DNA from 2 places in the Pseudomonas sp. NY15435 genome. Region 1 is predicted to be linked to the other one. Evidence: riboswitches for the same ligand, from Rfam matches in the RefSeq annotation. Region 1 holds a riboswitch; the other holds the start of a gene.

Region 1 (5,023 bases):
AATGGCCGCGTCCCGCCGGCCGGCGCCACATAGGCCTGGGCCGGCGTAACGGCCAGGGCTACCAGGCCATGGGCGACGATCCGCTCGATCTCCACCCACAGCGCGGAAAAGTGCACGCAATGGTTGACCGCCATCGCGGCGATGCCCTGGCTGCGAGCCTTCTCCACCAGTTTCGGCAGCCCGAGATCGAACGCGCACTGAGAGAAACCGCCCTTGGCGTCCACCCGCACCAGCGCCGGGGCCGGTTCCGACAGCTCCGGCACGGCATCGAGCGAAACCTTGCCGGCGCGCGCCGTGTGGATGCAGCCAAGCAACCGCCACACCCCGTGGGAGGTACAGCCATCACGCTCGCCGGCCAGCACCGTCTCGGTCACGCCCTGCACGTGGGGCTCGCTGAAACCGTGGCGATGCAGGATCGCTTCGGACAGTTCGCGCAGTTCTTCCAGGCTCAGTCGGGTCACGCCATCCTCCTCGGTTGCTACAAAAGACTGCGGCAATCCGCCGCCGGTCGGTGATCGTGTCTACAGTGGATGCTCGCGCCAAGGCCCGCTTGCGTGCAATCGTCGGCAGCGACGACGATTTCGGCACAGCCTGTCGCACCATTTCCGACTATCCGGTCGTCCGAAGGATTGGCCCCACGTTGCTTGGGCCAATCCTGAGCTTCGGGTAAACTTCCGCATCTTTGCCTTCTCATAACGATCAGCCTGATGCCCACGACGTTTCACGAGATTCCCCGCGCGCGCCCTGCCACGCCCCTGCTCGACCGCGCCAGCACGCCGGTCGAGCTGCGTCGGCTGGGCGAGACGGAGCTGCTGACCCTCGCTGACGAACTGCGCCAGTACCTGCTGTACAGCGTCGGCCAGACCGGCGGCCACTTCGGCGCAGGCCTGGGCGTCATCGAACTGACGGTGGCCCTGCACTACGTCTTCGACACCCCGGACGACCGTCTGGTGTGGGACGTCGGCCACCAGGCCTACCCGCACAAGATCCTCACCGGCCGCCGCGAACGCATGGGCAGCCTGCGCCAGAAGGACGGCCTGGCCGCCTTCCCGCGCCGCTCGGAGAGCGAGTACGACACCTTTGGCGTCGGTCATTCCAGTACCTCCATCAGCGCGGCTCTCGGCATGGCCATCGCCGCGCGCATGCAGGGCTCCAGTCGCAAGTCGGTGGCGGTGATCGGTGACGGCGCGCTGACCGCCGGCATGGCCTTCGAGGCGCTCAACCACGCGTCGGAAGTAAAGGCCGACATGCTGGTGATCCTCAACGACAACGACATGTCGATCTCCAACAACGTCGGCGGCCTGTCCAACTACCTGGCCAAGATCCTCTCCAGCCGCACCTACAGCAGCATGCGAGAAGGCAGCAAGAAGGTGCTCTCGCGCCTGCCCGGCGCCTGGGAGATCGCCCGCCGCACCGAGGAATACGCCAAGGGCATGCTGGTCCCCGGCACCCTGTTCGAGGAGCTGGGCTGGAACTACATCGGCCCCATCGACGGCCACGACCTGCCCACCCTGATCGCCACCCTGCGCAACATGCGTGACCTCAAGGGCCCGCAGTTCCTCCACGTGGTGACCAAGAAGGGCAAGGGCTTCGGCCCGGCCGAGATCGACCCGATCGGCTACCACGCCATCACCAAGCTCGAACCCGAAGGCGCCCCCGCCCACGCCGTGCCGAAGAAGACCGGCGGGCCGAAGTACTCCAGCGTATTCGGCCAGTGGCTGTGCGACATGGCGGCCCAGGACCCGCGCCTGGTCGGCATCACCCCGGCAATGAAGGAAGGCTCCGACCTGGTCGCCTTCGCCGACAGGTTCCCGGACCGCTACTTCGACGTCGCCATCGCCGAGCAGCACGCCGTGACCCTGGCGGCCGGCATGGCCTGCGATGGCGCCAAACCGGTGGTGGCGATCTACTCCACCTTCCTGCAGCGCGGCTACGACCAACTGATCCACGACGTCGCGGTGCAGAACCTCGATGTGCTGTTCGCCATCGACCGCGCCGGTCTGGTCGGCGAAGACGGCCCGACCCACGCCGGCAGCTTCGACCTCTCCTACCTGCGCTGCATCCCCGGCATGCTGGTGATGACCCCCAGCGACGAGAACGAACTGCGCAAGCTGCTCACCACCGGCCATCACTTCGAAGGCCCGGCGGCGGTGCGCTACCCGCGCGGTACCGGCCCGAACGCCAGCATCGAAGCCGAACTGGCCCCGGTGGAAATCGGCAAGGGCGTGGTGCGCCGTGAAGGCAAGGCTGGCAAGGTCGCCTTCCTGGTGTTCGGCGTGCAACTGGCCGAAGCGCTGAAAGTGGCCGAGCAGTTCGACGCAACCGTCGCCGACATGCGCTTCGTCAAGCCGCTGGACGAAGAACTGGTACGCCAGTTGGCCGCCAGCCACGAGCTGCTGGTGACCGTCGAGGAAAACTCGGTGATGGGTGGCGCCGGCGCCGCCGTCAGCGAATTCCTCGCCCGCGAGAACCTCCAGCAGCCGATCCTGCACCTGGGCCTGCCGGACTACTACGTCGAGCACGCCAAACCGGCACAGATGCTCGCGGAGTGCGGGCTGGACGCCGCCGGCATCGAAGCCTCGGTGAAGGCACGCCTGGAGGCCCTCGGCAACCGCTGAGACCGATCGGCGCATCCCTCCCCGGGAGTATTGCCAGTGACGGGCGCACCGACTAAGGTGCGCCCGTTTTCGTTCGAGGTAACGGGAAGCAGGTGAAAGACCTGCGCTGCCCCCGCAACGGTAACCGACGCGCCCCAAGGGAGCGCAGCATCGCCATGGCCACTGCTCTTGTGGGAAGGCGGCGATGTGACGTCGGCAGCCCGGAGACCGCCCTCGACACGCCCCGACAGGTGTTGCGGAGGGCCGCACCGTCAAGTGCGGCCTGCCGCCCTTGCCACGCCCTCCTCGAAAGTCATCCGACCGCTTTTGAGGACGTTCCATGAAACTGACCCGACTCGCCCTGGCCACCAGCCTGCTGCCCGGCATGGCCTTCGCCGCTGGCGACATCTACACGCTCTCCGACCAGGTGATCACCTCCGCCCGCCAGGCCCAGCCGCGCGCCGAAGCCACCTCGGCCAACAGCGTGTTCACCCGCGCCGACATCGAACGCCTGCAGGTGCGCAGCGTCCCCGCCCTGCTCGCCCGCGTGCCCGGCGTGCAGATGGGCAGCTCCGGCGGCGTGGTGTCCTACTCCGTGCGCGGTACCAGCACTGCGCAGACCCTGGTACTGGTGGACGGCCAGCGCGTCGCCTCGGCCAGCAGCGGCATCGCCCGCCTGGACTACCTGAGCATCGACAGCATCGAGCGCGTCGAAGTGACCCGCGGCCCGCGCTCGGCGCTGTATGGCGCCGACGCCATCGGCGGGGTCATCCAGATCTTCACCCGCCGCGGCGAAGCCGGCCTGCACCCGGAAGTGCGCCTGGCCGCCGGCAGCCACGGCACCTTCGAGCGCAGCCTGAGCCTCTCCGGCGGCAACGAGCAGACCCGCTACAACCTCGGTGGCAGCCTCGACGAGAGCCAGGGCTGGGACCGCACCAGCGACAACGTCGGCGCCGACAACGACCACGACGCCCAGCGCAACAAGGCCGTGCACCTGAACCTGGACCATCGCTTCAGCGATGACTGGAAGGCCGGGCTGAACCTCAATGACCAGCGCGGCAAGAACGAATACGACGACGCCTACAACTTCGAGCCCGGTACGCCGCAGGACGAATTCCGCGTCAGCAGCTACAGCACCTACCTCGACGGCCAGATCACCAAGATGTGGAACAGCCGCCTGGAGCTGGGCCGCAGCTACGACCGCAACAAGGCCGTGGGCGCCGCCGACAGCTGGAACAACGGCACGCTGGAAACCACCCGCCACTCGGCGAGCTGGACCAACCGCCTGCAACTGGACGAAGCCAACCAGTTGGCCCTGGGCGCCGACTGGTACGAAGACAGGGTCGATGGCACCACCGCCTTTGCCGAGGACCAGCGCAGCAACCGCGCCTTCTTCGCCCAGCACAGCTTCAAGGGCGACAGCTTCGGCGCCGAACTGGGCATCCGCCACGACAACAACCAGGCCTACGGCAGCCAGAACAGCTGGAACGCCGCCTTCAGCCTGCCGGTGGGCGAAAGCCAGACCTGGATTGCCAGCTACGGCGAAGGCTTCCGCGCGCCGACCTTCAGCGACCTCTACTACCCCGGCGCGAGCAACCCGGACTTGAAGGCCGAGACCTCGAAAACCTACGAACTGCAATGGCGCGGGGACATCGAAGGCACGCACCTGGAAGCCTCGCTGTACCGCACCGAGATCGACGACCTGATCGCCTGGGACAGCACCAGCAACCAGCCGGAGAACATCAACAAGGCGCGCATCGATGGCTTCGAAGCCAGCGTCGCCCGCGAGGTGCTGGGCTGGCAGGCCGCGCTCGGCCTGAGTCTGATCGACCCGCGCGACCGCGACAGCGGCCACACTCTGCCTTACCGCGCGCGCCGCACCCTGAGCCTGGACCTCGACCGGCAGTTCGGCGCCTTCGGCGTCGGCGGCACCTGGCGCGCCGTCAGCCAGCGTTATGACGACGCGGCCAATACCCGCGAACTGTCCGGCTACGGCGTGCTCGACCTGCGCACCAGCTGGCTGGCCAGCGATGAAATCCGCTTCGACCTGAAACTGGATAACGCCCTGGACCGCGACTACACCCTGGGTGACTACCTGCGCCCGACCAGCCCGACGGACTTCATGGGCGAAGCCCGTCCCTACCGCGAGCCGGGCCGTACCGCGCTGCTGGCGGTGACCTGGACGCCGGAGCTTTAAGAGAAGCAGCCTGACGGCCCCCGTAGGAGCGGATGTTTCCGCGATGTTCTGGCGTGTTCGAATGCCGATCGCGGACGGAGTCCGCTCCTACGCGAAACCCGACCTATAGGCGCGGGCGATGAGCCTGCAAGGAGGCCGGGAACCGGGAGCGGAAGGCAGATCGCGAGCAAGCTCGCTCCTACAGGGTTGGCGTGCAGGGATATCCCTGAGCTTCCCGATTTGCTCTTCG
Region 2 (5,023 bases), on a different contig from region 1:
CCGGCGTTGGGGCTGTCCCACTGCGGCGCCTGCGTGCGCCAGCAACGCAAGGCAAGCCGGGTATGGCCGAGCAGCGCGTAGGTGAAGGCCACCAGCCGCGCCGGAATGTAGTTGAGCACGTCGTCGATCTTCGCCGCCGCCCAGCCGAAGCGCTCGAAGCGCGCGTTGCGGTAGCCCCACATGGCGTCGAGGGTGTTGCTCAGGCGATAGAGCACCACGCCCGGCGCGCCGGCCACGGCGAACCAGAACAGCGCGGCGTACACCGCATCGCTGCCGTTCTCCAGCACCGATTCGGTGGCGGCGCGGGCCACGGCGGTCTCGTCCAGCTCGGCGGTTTCGCGGCTAACCATGTAGCCCACGCGCAGCCGGGCTTCGTTGAGGTCACCGGTGCGCAAGGCCAGCGCCACCGGTTCGGCGTGTTCGCCCAGGCTGCGCAGGCCCAGCGCGGCGTACAACGCGAGCGCCTGCACCATCCAGCCGACATAGGGCAGCAGGCTGAGCAGCAGCGCGACCAGGGTCAGCGGGATGACTGCGATGATCCAGGCGGTGACGCCATGGCTGCGCCAGGCGAGGCCGGGGGTGTCATTCCTGGGACTCATGGCGCTCGCAGATACACCCTCTCCCCAGCCCTCTCCCTGAAGGGAGAGGGAGCAAATTGGAGTTGCCGACCTGCTCGTCGTTTCGCCTGAAACTGAACAGTCCCCTCTCCCTTCAGGGAGAGGGTTAGGGAGAGGGCGCTCCGGAACTCGGGAACGATTGAAGCGCCGCTCCAACCGATCCGCCAACCGCCCGAATGCCACCAACGGATGCCAGCGTTTCGGCTCGCCCAGCAGGGCATCCAGCGCCACGCCAAGGACGCCCAGCAGGGCCAGGCTCATGGCTGCTCTCCCCAGTGGTTCTCGTACAGCAGCTCGCTGAGCGCGCGCGGTTGACGCCAGCCTTCGAGCGCCAGCATCGGCGCGGGATAGAACTCGCTGACCGGGCCAAGGCAGATCACCGCCACGGCCTCGGCTCCTGCCGGCAAGCCCAGCAGCTCGCCCAGCGCGGCAGGATCGAACAGGGATACCCAGCCCATGCCGAGGCCTTCGGCGCGGGAGGCGAGCCAGAGGTTCTGGATCGCGCAGGACAGCGAGGCGAGGTCCATGTTCGGCAAGGTACGACGGCCGAACACATGCGCCTCGCGGCCATCCATCAAGGCGGCCACCAGCACTTCGGCGCAGTCGAGCACGCCCTCGACCTTCAGCCGCATGAACTCGTCGGAACGCTCGCCCAGCGCCTCGGCGGTACGCACGCGTTCCTCCTCCACCAGAGCATGGATCGACTGGCGCAGCTCCCGCGCGGTCACGCGGACGAAGCGCCACGGCTGCATCAACCCGACGCTGGGTGCCTGGTGCGCCGCTTCCAGCAGGCGCGCGAGCAACTCAGGCGACACCTCTCCACCGCTGAAGTGGCGCATGTCGCGGCGCTCGGCAATGGCGCGGTAGAGCGCGGCGCGCTCTTCTGGGCTGTAGGCATGCTCGGTCATGGTCTGAAGAGTGCGGCCGCGGCGTCCGGATCGGACGGCAGGTAGAAGTGGATATAGGACGCGGTGAGCCGGCCACGGCGGAACACCGCTTCGGCCACCGGCTTGTCGTTGGGGCAGACGCCACGGGCCAGCGGCTCCGCGCTGCTGTCCAGCAACGAATGATGGAAGGTGTGCCCGCGCAGAATGCCTTCTGGCAGCGTCACGGCCTGCAGCGCCAGCGCGGCGAGGCGCTTCTGCATGCGCGCTTCACCCGGCAGCAGGCCGAGCAGTTCTGCGCGCTCGCCGGCTGCGTCGGTCAGCGCATCGAGCAGATAGAGCATGCCGCCGCACTCGGCGAGGATCGGCTTGCCCATCTCGTGGTGCGCGTGGATTGCCAGGGCCATGGCGCGGTTCTCCGCCAGCGCCTGCAGGTGCAGTTCCGGGTAGCCGCCGGGCAGGTAGAGGCTGTCCACTTCCGGCAGCGCTCCGTCACGCAACGGCGAGAAGAACACCAGCTCGGCGCCCAGCTCGCGCAGCAGGTCGAGGTTGGCCTGATAAAGAAAGGCGAAGGCATTGTCCCGCGCCACGCCGATGCGCACGCCGTCGAGGCGGGAAGACTCGCTGCGCGGTTCCGGCGCAGCAAAGCTCACCGGCAGCGGCAGCTCGGTACTGGCGCTGGCCGCCAGTGCATCGGCGGCGGCGTCCAGGCGGGCATCGAGGTCAGCCAGCTCGCCAGCCTGCACCAGGCCGAGGTGTCGGCTGGGCAGCTCCACTTCGGTATCGCGCGGCAACGCGCCATACCAGCGAATCCACTCCGGCAGGCTGTCACGCACCAGGTCACGGTGGCGCTGGCTGCCGATGCGGTTGGCGAGCACGCCGGAGAACGGCAAGTCGCTCTGATAAGTAGCCATGCCGACGGCCATGGCGCCGAAGGTCTGGGCCATGGACTGGCCATTGATCACCGCCATCACCGGCACGTTGAATCGCCGTGCGAGATCAGCGGCCGAGGGCGAGCCGTCGAACAGGCCCATCACGCCCTCGATGAGGATCAGGTCAGCCTCGCCGGCCGCTTCCCAGAGCAGGCGGCGGCTTTCGCCCTCGCCGACCATCCACAGGTCCAGCTGGTAGACCGGTGCGTCACTGGCACGGGCGAGGATCATCGGGTCGAGGAAATCCGGGCCGCACTTGAACACCCGAACCTTGCGCCCGAGGCGCGTGTGCAGGCGCGCCAGGGCGGCGGTCACGGTGGTCTTGCCTTGGCCAGAAGCGGGCGCGGCGATCAGCAGAGCGGGGCATTGGCGCGCATCACGCATCAGTCGCACTCCCCGGCACGGGCAGAGAGCCCCTTACCCCAGCCCTCTCCCAGAGGAAGAGGGAGCAGTTGGGTGTGTCCTGTGGGATGGCTTTTCGTCGATCAACAACCGCGCTGCGGTCAGCCGAGGCAGCAGAGCCTGCCGGCGAGCGCCAACGTTTCTTCAAACACCGAACGGTCCCCTCTCCCCCCGGGAGAGGATTAGGGTGAGGGAAGCCCCAGACCATCAGAACTCCACCCCTTTCTGCGCCTTGATCCCTGCCTTGAAGGCATGTTTCACCAGGCCCATTTCGGTCACGGTATCGGCGGCCTCGACCATCTCCGGCTGCACGCCGCGCCCAGTGGCGACCACATGCTGCATCGGCGGACGCGCGGCGATGTCGGCCAGCACGGCGTCCAGTTCCAGGTAGCCGTGCTTGAGGGCAATGTTCACTTCGTCCAGCACCACCAGGCCGACCTGCGGGTCGTTCAGCAGTTGCCGCGCCACGTTCCAGGCGGCCTGTGCCTTGGCGATGTCGCGCTGGCGGTCCTGGGTTTCCCAGGTGAAGCCTTCGCCCATCACATGGAAGCTGACTTCCTCGGGGAAACGACGGAAGAATGCCTCTTCGCCGGTGGTCGCAGCCCCCTTGATGAACTGCACGACGCCCACCTTCATACCGTGACCGAGCGCGCGAGCGACCATGCCGAATGCCGAGCTGCTCTTGCCCTTGCCGTTGCCGCTGTTGACCAGGAATACGCCGCGTTCGCCCTGGGCCTGGGCGATCTTCTCGTCGATCACCGCCTTCTTGCGCTGCATGCGCGAGCGATGGCGCTCGTCCTTTTCTACGGATTCAGTCATGGCAGGTTGCTCCTGAAAGGATTTGCACGGGCGTGAGGTTGCCGGCCAGGTGGCAGCCAACCAGGGATGGAATGGGCAGGGATTCGCCGCTGGCGCGCGCGGGCGCCATGCGGCAGAGGCCGGCCAGCACGAAGGCTGTCGACCTGGGGAATAGGGGTTTCACCTGAAGGATTCTCCGCCGCTCTCACCCGCGCGGCACTAACCAGTCGGGGCAGACGGAGGACGGCAACGCGCGGCGCATGGCGCCGACGTCGGCAGCGCCTCCCGCGATGCCATGCGATGCAGCAGGCCGGTCTCCGGGCTTGCGAGTGGAAACGTCTGGGTTTCCGAAGGAACCGCGCCTTCCCATGCCGGCGGCACAGTGGCTGTTTGCGGTTCGAAGCTCGCTTACCGTTGCGGGGGCAGCGCCGGAATGGTCGATTGCGCATCGACTTCACCGGCTTCCCTGTTTCACTCGCGGCTCGCGCCGAGAGCACCTGAAGCAGGCGCGCAGCTTAGTGGCTGGCGAGCTGGGGCGTCAATTGAACAGGATGTCGCCGAGGCCCGCCGTATCCGCCGCAAAGGCTCTACAAAGCGTCACACAAGTCAAGTGGTCGCGACGCGTAACTTCGCTAGAATGCGAGTCATGATGACGACTGCCCAGCCCGGCCAGCTTCAGCTCGACACCACCGCCAGCCCACCGCTGATGCACGTCAGCGGCGACTGGACGCTCGCGCATTTCTCTACGCTGGAAGCCCAGGTGGCCGCCCAGCGCAGCGCCGAATCGCCCGCCCAGCTGGATTTCGCCGGCCTCGGCGCGCTGGATACCGCCGGTGCCGCCCTGCTCGCCGAGATCATCGGCGGCGCCCGCATGAGCCAGCTGGAGCAGATCGCCCGCAATCTGCCCGCCGAACGCCAGGCGCTGCTGCGCACCGTGGGCAGCGCGATCACCCAGTGCCGCCTCGACGAAAAGGCGCCCCCTCCGGGCAACGCGCTGGTCGATGTACTGGAGCGCATCGGCATCGCCTCGGTCACCTTCAAGGACCACCTGATCGGCCTGCTCGGCTTCATCGGTCTGACCCTGCAGACGCTGGTGCGCAACCTGCTGCGCCCACGCCGCTGGCGCATGACCTCGCTGGCCGCGCACATGGAGGAGACCGGGCTGGACGCCGTGCCCATCGTCGCCCTGCTGACCTTCATGGTCGGCGCGGTGGTGGCCTTCCTCGGCGCCACCGTGCTGCAGAAGTTCGGCGCGCAGATCTACACGGTCGACCTGGTGGGCTTCTCCTTCCTGCGCGAATTCGGCGTGCTGCTCACCGCGATCCTGCTCGCCGGTCGCACCGCCAGCGCCTTCACCGCACAGATCGGCTCGATGAAGGCCAACCAGGAG

Evidence for each region. A riboswitch is a leader RNA that binds a small molecule or an ion and turns the genes downstream of it on or off. The one in region 1 is predicted to bind cobalamin.
Region 2: it holds a riboswitch for cobalamin, as region 1 does, so the genes downstream of both, cobO (cob(I)yrinic acid a,c-diamide adenosyltransferase) here and ACNFH5_RS23835 (TonB-dependent receptor domain-containing protein) in region 1, are expected to answer to the same signal.

Annotation. Positions count from the first base shown of each region.
Region 1 is NZ_JBLUQA010000011.1:165,398-170,420, forward strand. It holds gene ACNFH5_RS23825 (Ldh family oxidoreductase) at 1-461, opposite strand, end outside; gene dxs (1-deoxy-D-xylulose-5-phosphate synthase) at 708-2,618, shown strand; cobalamin riboswitch at 2,656-2,849, shown strand; gene ACNFH5_RS23835 (TonB-dependent receptor domain-containing protein) at 2,938-4,794, shown strand.
Region 2 is NZ_JBLUQA010000003.1:604,948-609,970, forward strand. It holds partial or broken gene cbiB (adenosylcobinamide-phosphate synthase CbiB) at 1-641, opposite strand, end outside; partial or broken gene ACNFH5_RS10155 (cobalamin biosynthesis protein) at 747-878, opposite strand; gene bluB (5,6-dimethylbenzimidazole synthase) at 875-1,525, opposite strand; gene ACNFH5_RS10165 (cobyrinate a,c-diamide synthase) at 1,522-2,817, opposite strand; gene cobO (cob(I)yrinic acid a,c-diamide adenosyltransferase) at 3,043-3,654, opposite strand; cobalamin riboswitch at 3,924-4,149, opposite strand; gene ACNFH5_RS10175 (MlaE family lipid ABC transporter permease subunit) at 4,280-5,023, shown strand, end outside.